DNA from 3 places in the Pseudovibrio sp. WM33 genome. Region 3 is predicted to be linked to each of the others. Evidence: riboswitches for the same ligand, from Rfam matches in the RefSeq annotation. Region 3 holds a riboswitch; each other region holds the start of a gene.
What was found. Region 3 has a riboswitch for cobalamin ahead of PsWM33_RS25500 (energy-coupling factor ABC transporter permease). Riboswitches for the same ligand answer to the same signal wherever they lie in the genome.

Region 1: another riboswitch for cobalamin. It lies ahead of PsWM33_RS06155 (TonB-dependent receptor plug domain-containing protein); the one in region 3 lies ahead of PsWM33_RS25500 (energy-coupling factor ABC transporter permease).
Region 2: another riboswitch for cobalamin. It lies ahead of PsWM33_RS22275 (ABC transporter ATP-binding protein); the one in region 3 lies ahead of PsWM33_RS25500 (energy-coupling factor ABC transporter permease).

Annotation. Positions count from the first base shown of each region.
Region 1 is NZ_LMCK01000023.1:39,084-42,359, reverse strand. Features, by position in the region: gene PsWM33_RS06155 (TonB-dependent receptor plug domain-containing protein) at 1-1,086, opposite strand, end outside; cobalamin riboswitch at 1,263-1,475, opposite strand; gene PsWM33_RS06150 (DMT family transporter) at 1,652-2,545, opposite strand; gene PsWM33_RS06145 (formate--tetrahydrofolate ligase) at 2,877-3,276, shown strand, end outside.
Region 2 is NZ_LMCK01000126.1:62,950-66,225, forward strand. Features, by position in the region: gene PsWM33_RS22270 (RNA ligase family protein) at 1-481, shown strand, start outside; cobalamin riboswitch at 605-814, shown strand; gene PsWM33_RS22275 (ABC transporter ATP-binding protein) at 1,160-1,942, shown strand; gene PsWM33_RS22280 (ABC transporter substrate-binding protein) at 1,954-2,892, shown strand; gene PsWM33_RS22285 (FecCD family ABC transporter permease) at 2,895-3,276, shown strand, end outside.
Region 3 is NZ_LMCK01000152.1:26,162-29,437, forward strand. Features, by position in the region: gene ettA (energy-dependent translational throttle protein EttA) at 1-827, opposite strand, end outside; gene PsWM33_RS25500 (energy-coupling factor ABC transporter permease) at 1,051-1,716, opposite strand; cobalamin riboswitch at 1,753-1,963, opposite strand; gene PsWM33_RS25505 (hypothetical protein) at 2,320-3,135, opposite strand.

The DNA of each region.
Region 1 (3,276 bases), on a different contig from region 3:
GTCGACCATAGCTTCAACAAAACCCCCAAAGATCCGGCTACTTCCGTATTCTGCATAGTCCTCATGCATCCAATCACCACCAAAGTTCAGCGTGATTTCGTCTGTTACATCGAAGGTATTGAGGACATCAAACTTGTAGCGATCGCCTTTGTAAGTCCCTGGATTGTCACCGTAATACTTGCGCGTTGTATCGACTATCTGGAATGAGGCGTCAGTTGTCATCCTATCATCTAACCACGCAAAATTAGCACCTAACTTACCCATATACTGATGGTAGTCCTGTTCATTACGTGCATCAGGGTTATTATATCCGTCAAACTCGCTGTGACCATCCGTACCGCGTGCAACAAAATATAGGTTCAGAGCCTCTGTGACATCGACTGAACCTTTTGCAGAAAAGGTCAGGTTCTCATAACCATCTTCATCTGCTGTGTCACTTTTTGGGGTTTGCGCACTAAACCCATCAGTATGGTAGCGCTGCACATTTACTGCGATATCTGCTGTTTCAGTCGCCGCCTGAAATCCATAGGCAGCATTGACGGTTCCGTAGCTGCCGCCCTCGATGGCCGCATTATGCTTCACGGTGCCCGGCGCAGCGCGTTTGGTGATGATATTGATAACACCCCCCACCGCTTGGCCACCATATAATGCACTGTGCGAGCCTTTTAAGATTTCAATACGCTCAACATCATTAAGTAGGACATGCTCAAGGCGAGCTTCAACTTGCGTACCAGACGGGTCAGCAATATCGACACCATCCAGCAAAATCTTCGTGTAATAACCACTCATTCCACGAATGCGCAGAGCACTTGTTTTACCCGCTCCGCCGTTTTGCGAAAAAGAGATACCCGGCAATTTTGTCAAGTATTCGGAGACAAACGTAGCGCCGTCGTTCTTTAGGTCTTCTTCGGTGACAACGTGGGTAGTGGAGCCGACTTTGCCGGCTTCGGTTTCCGTTCTGTTGGCGATGACGATGATTTCGTCGAGCTCGGTCTCGTTTGCGGAGGAGATTAGAGTTGAGCTGAGGAGAGCTGAGAGAGCTACGCCGGATTTGAGGGTAGCTGCGATCCAAGATGTGTTACGCACGAGTTTGGTCCATCATTCACAGCATCCATGTCGGATGCCATGCTGTTGATTGCATTGTGCGCCTTTGAAGAAAATTGGTTCTAACCCGTTGAAACAAAGTCAGATTCATCACCACTCAGACGCACTGTGAATGTCACCTGAACGGAATACCGCCCCTTAGCACGCCCCGTACCGTGGGTGAGTGACTGCATCTGGCAGGTCTCCTGGCTTGCGCGTCCTTACTGTTGCTCCGCCTTCCCAACACTGCTTTAAACAGCTGCGTCAGTGGCATGTGTGAGCAACAACTCTACGCTTACAGTTGCGGGGGCAGCCACGGCTTTTCCAAATGAACCGTGTTCCCTTTTCATTTTTATCTAATCGACAAAAATACCAAATGCCCGGCTATTGATCAGATTTCAGGGGCTTCCGTCAACTAGCTGAGCGAGGAACTTGATAAAATTCGACCAATTGCCAGCTAAACTCACAGAAATTGCTGATGCGGCCACGCTACCAGATCTTGCGGTGCGGCCACTTTAGGTCGCACCTGCTTGTGGTGCTTAGGCAGCATCGTTGCCATCTCATTTGTTTAACTCATGAAAATCAAAGCACAGCCAAGAATGACGAGGAGTGCGCCAATCCATGCCCCAATGGCAGGAAACTCTTTGGTTTGCCACCACAGAACAGGCAGCATCATCGCTGGAGTGGTTGCTGACAGGGTAGACACGATACCAACCTCTCCGCCGCTCAGCGCATAGAGGATCAGCGTCATACCGATCCCCATGCCCAGCATGCCGGACAAGGAGGCCAGTGCGACGATCTCTTTGTTGATTGGGTTCGCCAATCTGAATGGACGGCCCGGCAGGTAAAACAACACCAGCAAACCAAAGGCTGCAATGGTGCAGCGCATAAGAGAAATCGCAACAGGATCTGCTCCACTTTCCATAACGGGGCGAATGATGATTGACCCTACTGATTGGGAAAGTGCGGCCAACGTGCCAAAGAGGATACCAATGGCAACAGGACCTCTAATCGCCTCCCATTTATGGAGCTGGTCTTTGCGCTTTCCAAACGCAATGGAGAGAATAACGCCCACTAAAACGAATAAGATACCAACAAGCGCCTGAAATGACAGTTCCTCTGACAGAAACAACCAACCGAGAAGCGCTGATATGGGTGCGTTCATGGAAAACAGGATGGCTGTGCGGCGAGGCCCCATACGGTTTAGCGTGAGGAACAACAAAGTGTCCCCCATGAAGATGCCGACAAAGCCAGAGAGAAAGATAAGAGAGGCGTGGCTTGAATCAACCGTATTCCATGTGCCTGTTGCAATGACATAGATACCCAGAAACACCACAACAAACCACATACGCACACAGTTGAAGCCAATGGCTCCAAGGTGTGCTGCAGGTTTTGCTGAAATGAGACCACCAATAGCCCAGGTGGCAGCGGCACCTAGCGCGGCAACTTCAAATAAAAACATGGGGTGACCTAACCGACGAAACTACGGCACGGCGCAGTTTGTTTATAAAAGCCAACCAGCTCTACTGCTCTTGGATTTGCCGCGCAAGCGCAGTCTGGTGATTTTTAGAACAGACCAACAGCTATTCAGGCAATAATATTTCACATCTCAGCAAAACACAGATGAGCACCGTTAACTAAGTTAGTTTCAAGTGCCCTACCTCAATCTTGAACTTTGCAGGTGCATTCGGTAGAGATTCTACGTAGAGATTACATTGCTGTTCCTGCCTGATTTGCGTTTTTGACGCTCTCTCCGGCTCATTTGATTACACGTTCTAATCTGGAGATTTTCCATGAAAGATATTGAAATTGCCCGCGCAGCAGACATGAAACCCATTGCGCGCATCGCTCAAAATCTGAAGATCCCGGAGGACGCTCTTGAACCTTATGGCCGATTTAAAGCCAAGGCTAATCTGGATGAGATGCCTGAGCTGAGCAGTAATCCATATGGCAAACTCATACTTGTGACAGCTGTCTCCCCAACCCCAGCGGGAGAAGGTAAGACCACAACAACTGTGGGCCTTGGTGATGCGCTCAATCGCATCGGGCTAAAAACAACCATCTGCTTGCGTGAACCCTCGTTAGGCCCGTGTTTTGGCATGAAGGGTGGAGCAGCAGGTGGCGGTTACGCGCAGGTGGTGCCCATGGAGGATATCAATCTCCATTTCACAGGTGATCTACATGCAATCACTA
Region 2 (3,276 bases), on a different contig from region 3:
GCAGAATGGATGCCATGCGCGTAGTCCTGACAGTGGGTATCATCCATCCCGTGATTGGATGAAAGCTTTTGCGGCAGGTGTTTCGCCGTGTCTTGCTGAGGATGAGCGGATTGTTGGTGAATATCTCTTCGCACAGCATTCAGTCTCCTATGACAGTTTACCCTCCTACTTTCTGGGTTTTGCCTGGATCGTTGATGGCGTCACACAAAGCTGGGATGCGACATTGGGCCGTTTTGCAGAGCTTGGCATTACCCCTGTTCCGGTGCTGCACAGGGGTTTGTTTACTCCAACCAGCGTCGAAGCTGTGTTGAATAAGTTGGATCTGAACAAGCAGGAAGGCTTTGTCGTCAGAACCACTGTGAGTTTCCAAGAGACTGATATGGCAACACATATGGCCAAATATGTGCGAGCTGATCACGTTCAGAGCGACACACATTGGATGCACGGTGAAGTCATCAAGAACAGGCTAGTGAAGGGCTAGTGGTTCCGACGCCCGCCGATCTGGATCCCGCATCGAGTGCGGGATGACGGTGGGTGGGTAAGGCTGCTATCAACAGCGTTTCAGGTTCGTTTGCGAAACCTCTTGCAATTGGGGGGCTCAATACTCAGTATGCGCACCTATGGTTTCTGAGGTGCGAAAGGCCTCGGGATTAAAAGGGAACACGGTGAAGTGTAGCCAACAGGCGCTAATTCCGTGACTGCCCCCGCAACTGTAAGCGGAGAGCGAGGCCAAGCATGCCACTGGAGAGATCCGGGAAGGCTGGCTGAGCACAGACCCGCGAGTCAGGAGACCTGCCATTATGTTTCACTTCAACCCGGGCGGGGCGTCCCGGAAGGAGGCCATAATGGTTGAATTGGCGAAAGCCTGTCACATATCCGGTTTCTGTTTGCCCCTGCCTTTGCGCGGAGGGCGTTATGTTACCTGTTTCCTCAAGACTTAAACTTTATCCCGGATCGTTTTGCGAACCGCTGATGGTCGACGCGCGTGTGCGCTTGACTTTTGCTTCAGGATTCGACAATCAATGTAACGTTATAACGTTACATTGATGATGTGTAGCGTTTCACTCAGGTGGGTTGGTACGATGCTTGATCCTGTTTCTCATCAATTGGGCACCTTCGGCTGGTTGATTGGGGCTGAGCTGCGCAAGGGTGCTTTGGCATGAGCGCGGCTTTTGTTTCTGTTCGCGATGTTTCGTGGGCACCTGATCGTAAGAGTTCGTTGGTTTTGCAGCCATTGAGTTTTGAGCTGGCTGCGGGCCAAGTGCTTGGCGTGGTTGGCGCGAACGGAGCTGGCAAGTCTACGCTGTTGCGGCTGCTCTATCGGTTCAACAAGCCGAAGAGCGGGCAGATTTGCGTTGGTGGTGATGACATCTGGTCCCTCTCCGCCAAAGTGACGGCGCAGCGGGTGGCGGCGGTGTTGCAAGAGCAGCCGACGGACTTTGCGCTGAAGGTGCGTGAGATCGTGGAGCTGGGGCGCACGCCTTATCGCAGCGGTCTGGCGGCATCTGGCGAACGCGACCGGCAGGTGGTGGACCATGCTATCCGCGCTTTGCAGCTGGATGGGCTGGCCGGACGGTTGTTTGGCACGCTTTCTGGCGGGGAGCGGCAGCGGGTGATGGTGGCGCGGGCACTGGCGCAAGAGCCAGAGCTGCTCATTCTGGATGAGCCGACCAACCATCTCGACATTCGCCATCAGCTGGAGATTCTGAAGCTCATTGAAGAGCTGGATCTGACGATCATCACCAGTTTGCATGACCTGAACATGGCGGCTGAGGTGTGTGACCAGATCCTGTTGCTGGACCACGGGCAGATGCTTGGCTTTGGGGCGCCGGAGCAGATCCTCTCCCCCGCTTTGGTTTCCAAGGCTTTTCAGGTGCGTACAACGCGCGATCAGCTGGTGGACCGACAACACTCTCTTCTGACATTCGACCTGCATTCTTAAGGGTACTTTTCATGAAAAAACTTGGTTTGGCGCTGGCTGTGGCGCTGCTTTCCTCTTCTGCTGCGCTGGCAGAGGTTTCCGTCAAGAGCTGTAACCGCACCGTCACATTTGATGGTGTGCCACAGCGGGCGATTTCCAACGATTCCAATCTCACCGAGATGATGCTGGCGTTGGAATTGCAGGACAACATGGCAGGTTACACTGGCATTTCTGGCTGGAAAACGCTGGATGCTGAATTGACTGATCAGGTGGCTGTATTGCCGGAGCTTGCTCCCAAATACCCAAGCAAAGAAGTGTTGATTGGGGCTGATGCAGACTTCTTTTTTGCCGGATGGAATTACGGCATGAAGGTTGGCGGCCCGGTTACGCCGGAAACTCTGGCACCGTTTGGGATCAAGGTTTATGAGCTGACCGAGAGCTGCATCCATATTGGCGAGAAGCCAAAGGTTTCCATGGATGACATGTACAATGACCTTTTGAACCTTGGCCGCATCTTTGACGTTGAAGAGCGGGCGGAAGCGTTGGTGCAGGCTTATCGTGAAGACCTTGCGCAGTTCAAGGCTGGCCTGAGCGCTGGCGACACGCCTCTGCGTGTGTTTGTTTATGACGGAGGTGAAGATTCTCCGTTCACTGCTGGTCGTTATGGGATGCCAACCGCGCTGATTGAGGCTGCTGGCGGCACCAACGTGACGGATACCCTGGATAAGAGCTGGGTGCGTGTGAACTGGGAGGCTGTGGTTGAGACCAACCCGGAAGTGATCGTGATTATCAACTACGGCGAAGTGACTGCTGCACAGAAGCGTGAGTTCATGCTCAACAACCCCGCCTTTGCGGATATGGATGCGGTGAAGAATGACCGGTTCGTGACGCTGGAATATGCTGAAGCAACTCCGGGCCCACGGAACATCAAGGCGATCAAGAAACTCGCAACCGCATTCTGGGGTAACTAACAATGAGCGAAGGAACCGGCGTTGTTGTAGCCTCCAAAGAGGGCTCTTCTCATCATTTGCTGCAGATTGGCTGCGTGGGATTGGCTGCGCTGGTTCTTTCTGTCTGCCTTGCGGTCTCCGTTGGGGCGGTTTCCATTTCCATGGAGACTGTATGGGGTGTTCTTGCCAACAAACTGGTGCCGGGCACGGTTGAGCCGAGCTGGTCGCTGGGGCGGGAGAGCATTCTCTGGGAGATCCGCCTGCCCCGTGCACTGCTGGCGATCATGGTGGGGGCCGGGCTTTCCATCGTGGGAGCTTGCCTTCAATCCGTCACCCGAAACCCGCTGGCGGACCCGCACCTAATCGGCATTTCAGCTGGTGGTGCGTTTGGAGCGGTGTTGGCTC
Region 3 (3,276 bases):
CCCTTCGGCGTCATGCCCATCCATTCCTGCTCACGCTTGATCGCACGGGAGCGAGCCATGTTTTCACGGCCTTCCTGCTCCATACGCTTGGTTTTCTGACCAAGGTAAGTGGAGTAGTTGCCTTCATAAGGAATGCCCTGACCGCGGTCGAGCTCCAGAATCCAGCCAGTCACGTTGTCAAGGAAGTAGCGATCGTGGGTAATGATCAGCACTGAACCCTTAAACTCACGCAGATGGCGTTCCAGCCAGTGCACGGTCTCAGCGTCAAGGTGGTTGGTTGGTTCGTCAAGCAGCATCAGGTCAGGCTCGGACAAGAGCAGCTGACACAACGCGATACGGCGACGCTCACCACCAGAAAGGTTATTTACAGGCGAGTCGGATGGAGGGCAGCGAAGCGCTTCCATTGCCATCTCAACCTGGCTTTCCAGATTCCACAGATCCTGCGCATCAATGATGTCCTGCAGCTGAGCACCTTCATCGGCTGTCTCATCTGAGTAATTCATCATCAGTTCGTTATAACGATCCAGAAGAGCCTGCTTGTGCGCAACGCCTTCCATCACGTTTTCAAGGACGGTCTTGTCCTCGTTCAGCTTTGGTTCCTGCGGCAGATAGCCAACTTTGGCACCTTCTGCAGCCCATGCTTCACCGGTGTACTCTTTATCAAGACCAGCCATGATCTTCAAAAGAGTAGACTTACCTGCACCGTTTGGACCAAGGATACCGATTTTCGCATCCGGGTAGAAAGACAGGTGAATATTGTCGAGTACTTTTTTTGCACCGTAGGCCTTGGAGACCCCGTGCATGTGATAGATGAACTGGCGCGCCATGGACTGCCTGCATCTCCTGATCTGTGTAAACAATGAAATCTCTGGAGAGCACTCATAGTGGAAGCAGCGCCAAGGGGCAATCCATAACACTTCAGCGATGATCAAATCCGTCGCTTTTTCTCCTCAAACGAGGAATTTCACGACAACACCTGGTCACTTCCACGCAAGAAAAAGGGCAGCAGGTTTCCGCTGCCGCCCCAATAACAATCAAACTCGTAAAAACTTATGCCAGCTTCAGCTGCGGAACTACTGTCAGGTTCCGAACAATCGCATTGTCTTCAACCGCCTTGAGCCCCTTCACAGCAATGAAGGTGACTAATGGTTCACACGCAACAATTACCAGATAAGACAGAGCAAACTGCGCCCATGCCGTAAACGGCGTAGCAACTTCACCAATCATCAACCAGAAGCCAACCATGCCAGTCACACCAGCATAATACATCGCATCCAACTTCAGGATCTGCGCAAAAGTCAAACGTTTGGTCAGATCCTTAGCGAACAACTGACGGCCACTCAAATAATGTACAGAGATAAGCGGCAGCATCAAAGATAGGCTGTTGACCCCCAAATGGTACATGTCCTGCGGATCAAACGCGAACGCTTGCAACAGCAAGCCGAGCGCAAACCCAAGAAGAACAGGTGTAAATCCCAGCGTCAGATACATGGCCATAGCACCGATAAAATGGAGTTCGGATGCTCCAACGGACATATGGAAGCTCTGCATGAAAATAGAAAAGAAAACCGCAGCCAACAGTGTCTTTACAGGAATCAGCGGATCTTTCATAAATTCTGAGGCCTGCTCTTTGCAGCCCCACACAAAAACACCGACTGCACCTGCATTGGCAGCAATAACCTTGGCGGCGGAAACGTAACCCGGTTCAATATGCATATAATATGCTCCTCTTCGCACCCTCCGTGCGGTCATGAGTTTATGTCGTGTCGGGCAGGTTTCCTGGCTTATGGCTTTTGCGTCCTCCGCCTTCCCAGAGATCATCTCCAGTGGCTTTTAAGAAGAACGCACCACGTAACAGTTGCGGGGGCAGCTGCGGTTCGGGCCCATCTTTGGTCATCCCTACCGCATTCCCTTTTCATCCAAGAAGCTTGGCTTCTACAGAACCCAACAGCGGGAATATCCTAAATTACAGGAGAAGACACAACTAAAAATAAGAGGCAATTGGGATAAGCAACAATCAGAGGGATGCAATGGCCCTTTTAACCCGCCAGAGCTGCAGGCAAAAAAAGAGGCGTGTACCCGTTGGTACACGCCTTTAAGAAAGTTGACACTCCCCCATCCGAGTGCCAGCCGAAGCTGTAGTTAGAAATATCAGAGTGCCCCACCTCTTCATTGATCTTCATCAAAATAAATAAAATTACCTCAAAAACATCGTATATTATTCAACATTACAAAAGCGCTCTGATTTTCAATCGATTAAAACTAGAATAGATCAAATATATCTCACGTGGGTTGCAACGAAAGTCTTAGTATTTTCTATTAGTTCTTACTATAAGTTCTCTCCGAAGGTGCCTGCCACGAATATTTCCTTAGCCAATGCTCCTTAGGAGAAATCACAAAGCTCCATGAGTTTTGCTGCTCTCCAGATTCATCAGGAGTTGAATCTGCTGGGCGAATGGAAGCATCCTGACTGGCAGAAATCTGTATTTTGAGCACCCCCTCACCTTTGCCAGCAAGCTTCAGTAAGCCAAGATCACTGTGAGATCGTCCAAGAAAAATCTGAGGTGCTGTTCCTATTCTCTCCCAAATCGTTCGAGCAAGATCTGTTGAGGACACCGCTGCTGCGTGGGGAGTAACCTCGATAACCCGAAATCTTGGAAGCCCGTAGTTCAACTCCGCCATAGTGCGATCTACTTCATGGTCTCCAAAGCTTAAAACCCAGATCTGGAAGTGATGTTCTTTCAAAAATCCCACCAGCTCTTTCAGGGGCTGAAAAGCGAACTCTCTATACGTCGCGCCAACAGCCTTCGGCCCGTGTAATGACAGATGAGCGCGTACGCTTTCAGAATAAACAACGAAGCTTCCAAAACTACCGCTAGCTTCGGGCGGCATCACTTTATTGTCCGCACCAGCAAGTGCCTCACTCCATAAAGCCCCATCGCCAACCAATACAGCAACACGGTCATCGAGTTTCACATATTCAGGGCTCCCGGCCCGAGCCATACGCTCTATGCTTTCCACGATACCATGGCGCGTTGTGGTTGAGCTCCAACTCGGCAAGATATTATCCCGCTCACCGCCAGTTGGCTGCAAGACCGAAACCGCTGAGTATAAGAACAAGCTGGACCACTGCATCGCTCAAGACCACCTGAAAGTTGTTTCAGTAAGATGGTGAAATACAATGCACATCAATTGCCCATAAAAAATGAACTAAATACTGTTGTGAAAAGAGAAGAGAATCATAATTGACAGCCAGCCCCTCTTCTCTCTCAAATT